DNA from 2 places in the Streptococcus gallolyticus subsp. gallolyticus DSM 16831 genome. Region 1 is predicted to be linked to the other one. Evidence: predicted binding sites of a transcription regulator. Region 1 holds the regulator's gene; the other holds the start of a gene.
The links. The regulator Rex, encoded in region 1, represses fermentation and respiration genes when NADH is low (regulators of the CRP and FNR family bind a similar motif). The targets are predictions, from matches to a motif close to TTGTGAANTANTTCACAA.

Region 1 (3,426 bases):
ATTATAGTAGAAGTTCTGGCAAATGGAATTTAAATTGGGTTATTGAACATACGGTGTTCTTGCATTTTTGCGGACGAGATAAGCCATGGAAAAAAGATTACCGCGGACGTTACAGCGCTCTTTATAAACACTATCAGCACCGCGCATTACGTTTAAAAAATAAGAAAAATCATTAAAAAAGTACCTCGACTTACGAATAAATAAGTGGAGGTACTTTTTATTATGTATGCAATTGAAATGAAAGCAGATGCTATGTTGCCACGAGAACGCTTGAGAGATTTGGGGGCAGAGCACCTTAGCAATCAGGAACTATTATCTATTTTATTACGAACAGGAACAAAAACAACCCCAGTTTTGGAAGTTGCCAATCAAATCTTGAAAAATCTAGATAGCTTAGCTGATTTTCAACACCTATCCCTGCAAGAATTGCAACAAATCAACGGTATTGGTTATGTTAAATCAATTGAAATCAAAGCAATGATTGAACTAGCAAAGCGCATTAGCAAGGCTGAATATGTCCAAAAAGAACGCATTATGAGCAGCGAACGCCTAGCACGTAAAATGATGTTAGAATTGAGCGACCAAAAACAAGAGCACTTGGTGGCTATTTATCTGGATACGCAAAATCGAATTATTGAACAACGAACGATTTTTATCGGTTCTGTTCGCCGTTCGATTGCTGAACCACGTGAAATTCTCTATTATGCATGCAAAAATATGGCAACATCAGTTATTATTGTCCATAATCATCCGTCAGGCTCCCCAGAGCCAAGCGAGAACGACCTGCAATTTACCCAAAAAATGAAACGCGCTTGTGAAGATATTGGTATTATTTGCCTTGACCATATCGTCATTGGAAAATACCAATATTACAGCTTCCGAGAAGAAACAGATGTTTTGTAATGTCGTTCACTTTGAATTTCTAACGAGAAAGCAGCAGAAGAAAGTCATTCATAAAATATATTCTAAAAAATAAATGGTAAGCAACAAAAAAGATACTTTCACTTAGTGGAAAGTATCAAGAATGTTGTTTTTGAAGCTAACTTGATAGCCTAATTATTTTGATTGGATTGATTCATGAAATATAGTAAGGTTTGCAACTCACTTGTTAAATCAACGTATTGAACGATGATACCTTTTGGAACATTGAGGTGAACAGGAGAGAAGCTCAAAATACCATGAATACCAGCATCAACCAAGACATCCGCAACTTCTTGAGCTTTTGAACTTGGAACAGTTAAAATAGCTGTTTCAATGCCAGCTTCTTGCGCGTGTTTTTTTAGTGATGAGATACCATAGATTGGAATGCCATCTGATGTTTCATGTCCCACCATTTCATTATCGTCAGTATCAAAAGCCATAGCAATTTGCATTTTATTACGATCGTGGAAACGATAGTGAAGCAAAGCTCGTCCAATATTTCCGCAACCAACAAGAAGAACATTTGTCGTTGAATGGTCATTTAAAATGTCAGCAAAGAAATTCATCAATTTTTTGACATCATAGCCGAATCCTCGACGCCCTAGTTCGCCGAAATATGAAAAATCTCGACGTACGGTTGCAGAATCAATTCCCATAGCATCTGCAATTTGTTTAGAACTCGCTTTTTCGACATTATCTGTATTGAATCGCTTGAAAATACGATAATAAAGTGAGAGTCGTTTAGCTGTTGCTTTAGGAATAGATTTCTCAGTAGTCACAATACCATCTCCCTTTTACTTGTTAACACTATTGTATCAAAAAGTTTGTGAAAACAGAAACAAATTTAACGAAATAAGCTAAAAAAACGACTTAAACTAACAAAAAATGTTAGATATTAAGTCGTTTTTAGTGTTTAAAAGGTTATTAAACACGTTTTTTTGTGAAAATATCACGTTCCACAAGACTATCCATTAAGAAATAAAATTTTTCTTGAAGGATTTTATTGTCCTCAGATTTGAAGATATTGACAAAACGCAGACCAGATTTATCAGTAATGCTGAGTTTAAAACCTGTCAAATCTTTGTTAATCGTAATTTTCAATGGGAAACCATCACCAGAATTAGGCACTTTTTCCAACAAGCGTGTTAATTCGTAGTTTCCGATACGATTTTGTGAAAATGTGGTATCACGAAGCGTGTATTTTTTGATGTTATCGCTAATAGCATAGCTATAAAGACAGTTTTCTAAAGTAATTTCTTTTTCAAATGCCATCTTATTTTCCTACAATTTCTATTAATTTTTGAGCGAGTTGTTGGACTTCGCTGATTGTATTAAGCTCTGAAAAGCTAATGCGAATAGATTCTGTTAAACGTGGAGAATCGTCACCATAAATGCTAGACAAAACATGACTTGGATCGACTGTTCCAGCAGTACAAGCAGAACCTGTTGAAACGGCAAAACCTGCTAAATCAAGTTGCGTTAAAAGAATACCGTTGTTTTGATTTGGAAAACCGATGTTAAGAACGTGAGGCATGTTATGTTGGCTACCATTGATATAATAATCCAAATCAGAAATGCCATCAAGGAATGCTTGACGAAGTTCTTGAACGTGTTGATAATTTTCATCTTTATGAGCAATGGCGTCAGACAAAGCTTGGGCTAAACCGGCAATACCAATCATATTTTCCGTACTAGCACGGCGTTTCTCTTCTTGTTCGCCACCATGAAGCAAGTTATCAAAATGCTGTGGTGTTGAGTAGAGAATACCGACACCTTTTGGTCCATGGAATTTATGAGCAGAAGCTGAAAGAAAATCAGCTTTGATTTCTTCAGGAAAGACATCAATTTTTCCGACGGCTTGAACGGCATCAACATGGAATGCGGCTTGATGGTCTTGAAGAAGTTCTCCAATTTCTTTAACAGGAAGAAGATCACCAGTTTCGTTATTGGCAAACATGATGCTAACCAAAATAGTATCATCACGTAAAGCGTCAGCAACTTGTTGCGCAGAAATATGACCATTTTCAGGCTTCAGATAGGTCACTTCAAAACCAAAGCGTTTTTCCAAGTATTCCATGGTGTGAAGCACAGAATGATGCTCGATAGCAGTAGTGATGAGGTGTTTTCCTTTAGCTTGATTAGCAAGGGCGTAACCTTTGATAGCAGTATTGTTGCTTTCGGTTGCACCAGATGTAAAGATAATGCGGCGTGGGTCAGTCTTTAAGGCTGAGGCAATCATTTGGCGGCTCGAGCGTAGGCGCTGGTTGGCTTGACGTCCAATGCCATGAATACTTGAGGGGTTACCAAAATCGTTGACCATGATTTCTGTCATTGCATCAATAACAGAAGGTGTGAGAGGGGTAGTAGCAGCATTATCGAGATATATCATATATTAGTTAGTCCTTTGTAGCGTTATATGAGAATAATGGGCTGAGTGGTGATTTTTCGTGGATACGAATAATCGCGTCAGCAATTAATTTGCTTGCTGAAAGATATTTAATATTT
Region 2 (3,426 bases), 860 kb from region 1:
AAAAATCTGCCGTAAACATTGAACTGAGTTTGCCTTCAAATGGTGCAGCAATTTCTTTGTAATGTGCAGTAAGATAATCGCTACTGCCAGCCAATAAGATTTTATTGAGCGGGAAATCAGCAAAGGCAGCCAAATCACGCTTTTCAGCTAGCAAATATTTACCGCCACGTGATTCGTATTCAATGATATTAATGTCTAGATTCTTTTTCTCCCAGTGAATCATGTTGTTATAGACATCGTTGACGTACATATAATCCCCTTTGCTAATCATTGGGATGACATCAAATTGTTTCACGTGTTCAAGAACTGCTTGTCCTTCTTCAACCGTCATGGCTTGATTGAAAAGAATATCGCCAGATTCACAATCCACTACCACAGCGCCATTATAAGCCACTAAAAGCCCGTGGTGCTTGTCCATTGCTAATTCTTTAGCAAAATCCTGCATACCACTTACAGGACGACCAGAAGCCAAGATGAGACGTGCTCCTTGTTCTTGAGCGGCTAAAAGAGCTTCTTTTGTTTTAGGAGTGATTTTTTTCTCGCTGTTTGTCAATGTTCCGTCAATATCCATGATAATTAAAGATTTTGTCATAAGAGTTCTCACTTTCTTGTTGTTTGATTTCAGTATAGTTGATTTTGGAAAAGATGAAAATAGCTGAGCGTTGTTTAGAATGTTCTTGTCATTTTTTCTGACTTTCTTGATAAATTTTTGAAAAAAGTTTTTCAAACGGATGACTTCCAAATAACTTTTAGATGACCTTAGCTAAAAACATTAAAAACCTTTGACAAAAGCAGCAGTAATCTGCTACAATAAGGACTGTCGTATGACAAGTAACTTTTTCTTGGTTGTAGGAGACGCCAAAAACCTACGACTCGGATGAAGCAATATAAAGGAGAAAAATATTATGGCAATCTCAAAAGAGAAAAAAAATGAAATCATTGCTCAATACGCACGTCACGAAGGTGACACAGGTTCAGTTGAAGTTCAAGTAGCTGTTCTTACTTGGGAAATCAACCACCTTAACGAGCACATTAAACAACACAAAAAAGACCACGCAACTTACCGTGGATTGATGAAAAAAATCGGTCACCGTCGTAACTTGTTGGCATACCTTCGCCGCACAGACGTTAACCGTTACCGCGAATTGATCGCATCACTCGGACTTCGTCGTTAATCAGACGCCCAAGTCAACTAAAAGCTTCTTGGATTTTTCCAAGGGGCTTTTTTGTATTTTCCAAAATGATTTCTCCTTTAAAAAGACAAATTTTACAAAAAATGAAAGCAAACGATAATAACCTTGAGATGATTAAATAAAATGAGAGAATCGTGTCAAAAGTGATAAAAACATTAATATAGCAAGGTTTACGGCGTTTCTTTTGTATCCCCTTACAACGCTTTTGTAATAAAAATGAAAAAGCTTACAAAAAATACTTGACTTTTTTTGAAAAAAGTTTAATATAGTTGGTGAAGAATATCACAATGATTGATAGTTGAAGAACTTAACCTTTGATTTTGTGTAGTGAAGAGAGTTTTTTGACCTCTGTTGAGGTTTTAGACGACTATACAGGCTTTGTTTTTATCTTGGTGTCATTCATTCATTGTTCTTCTTAAAAATTGAGGCACTTATTTTAAGGGTACTTATAAGGAGGTTTTCTTAATGGCTAAAGCAACAAATGCAGATGTAAAGAATAACGAGTTGAGCGCTGAAGAAGCAGCCCAGCAGTACACAGGGGCTCTTGTCGATAAAGCTCTTGAAGCTGAGCGCGTTTATGCAACTTATTCACAAGAACAAGTTGATAAAATTGTAGCAGCTATGGCTCTTGCAGGTTCTGAAGCTTCGCTAGAATTGGCAAAAGAAGCACATGCCGAAACTGGTCGTGGTGTCGTTGAGGATAAAGATACTAAAAACCACTTCGCAACAGAATACGTTTACGAACGTATCAAAAATGAAAAAACAGTTGGTATCATTGGTGAAGATAAGGTTTCTGGAAGTATTCAAATTGCAGCACCTCTTGGTGTTTTAGCAGGTATTGTCCCAACAACAAACCCAACATCAACAACAATGTTTAAAATTTTGGTAGCGTTGAAAACACGTAATGCCATTGTTTTTGCATTCCACCCACAAGCACAAAAATGTTCAGCTCATGCAGCAAAAATTCTTTACGACGCTGCGGTGAAAGCTGGTGCTCCTGAAAATATTGTCCAATGGATTGAAACGCCATCAATCGCTAACACAACAGCCCTTATCCAAAACAAGAAAATTGCTTCTATTTTGGCAACTGGTGGACCTGGTATGGTAAATGCAGCCCTTAAATCAGGTAACCCATCAATGGGTGTTGGTGCAGGTAATGGTGCTATCTATGTTGATGCAACTGCTCATATTGACCGCGCTGTGGAAGACTTGTTGTTATCAAAACGCTTTGATAATGGTATGATTTGTGCGACTGAAAATTCAGCAGTCGTTGAAGCGCCAGTTTATAAAGAATGGTTGCAAAAAATGCAAGATAAAGGTGCTTACTTAGTACCTAAGAAGGACTACAAGAAAATTGAAGACTTTGTTTTCAATGACAACCATGGTGTAAACGGTCCTGTTGCCGGAATGCCAGCAACTTGGATTTGTGAACAAGCTGGTGTGAAATTGCCAGAAGGTAAAGATGTTCTCTTGTTTGAGCTTGACAAGAAAAACATCGGTGAAAAACTATCATCAGAAAAATTGTCTCCACTCCTTTCAGTGTACAAAGCTAAAGATCGTGAAGAAGGTATCGAAATTGTTGAAGCGCTTCTTGATTATCAAGGTGCAGGACACAATGCCGGTATCCAAATTGGTTCACAAGCAGACCCATTTGTAGCAACATATGGCGATGCCGTGAAAGCATCACGTGTCTTGGTTAACCAACCAGATTCAGTCGGAGGTATCGGTGATGTCTATACAGACGCACTTAAAGCCAGCTTAACACTTGGAACAGGATCATGGGGGAAAAATTCATTGTCACACAATCTTTCAACTGGCGATCTCTTAAATATCAAGACTGTTGCGAAACGTCGTAACCGTCCACAATGGATTCGCTTACCAGAAAAAACTTACTACGAAAAGAATGCTATCTCATATTTGCAAGATGAATATGAACCAATGCAACGTGCTTTGATTGTAGCAGACCCAGGTATGGTTCAATTTGGATTTGTTGACACTGTCCTTGCTCAATTGGCATTGCGTGATGAAAAAGTCGCAACATCAATTTACGGAACAATCAAACCAGACCCAACTCTTGGACAAACAATCGAAATTGCAAAACAAATGCGTGATTTCAAACCAGATACAGTCATTGCAATTGGTGGTGGCTCTGCTATTGATGCATCTAAGATTGCACGTTTAATTTATGAAGTTTATCTTGACCGTGGTGATGAATTCCTTGATAGTTATGATG

Region 2: adhE (bifunctional acetaldehyde-CoA/alcohol dehydrogenase) is a predicted target of Rex. The motif match lies at 1,464-1,481, and genes of this name have one in related genera.

What each region holds. Positions count from the first base shown of each region.
Region 1 covers NZ_CP018822.1:1,099,593-1,103,018, forward strand. Annotated here, with positions in the region: gene BTR42_RS05655 (glycosyltransferase family 8 protein) at 1-176, shown strand, start outside; gene radC (RadC family protein) at 223-903, shown strand; gene BTR42_RS05665 (redox-sensing transcriptional repressor Rex) at 1,053-1,700, opposite strand; gene BTR42_RS05670 (DUF1831 domain-containing protein) at 1,846-2,193, opposite strand; gene BTR42_RS05675 (cysteine desulfurase family protein) at 2,195-3,310, opposite strand; gene BTR42_RS05680 (ribose-phosphate diphosphokinase) at 3,318-3,426, opposite strand, start outside.
Region 2 covers NZ_CP018822.1:235,758-239,183, forward strand. Annotated here, with positions in the region: gene BTR42_RS01355 (Cof-type HAD-IIB family hydrolase) at 1-592, opposite strand, end outside; gene rpsO (30S ribosomal protein S15) at 906-1,175, shown strand; gene adhE (bifunctional acetaldehyde-CoA/alcohol dehydrogenase) at 1,659-3,426, shown strand, end outside.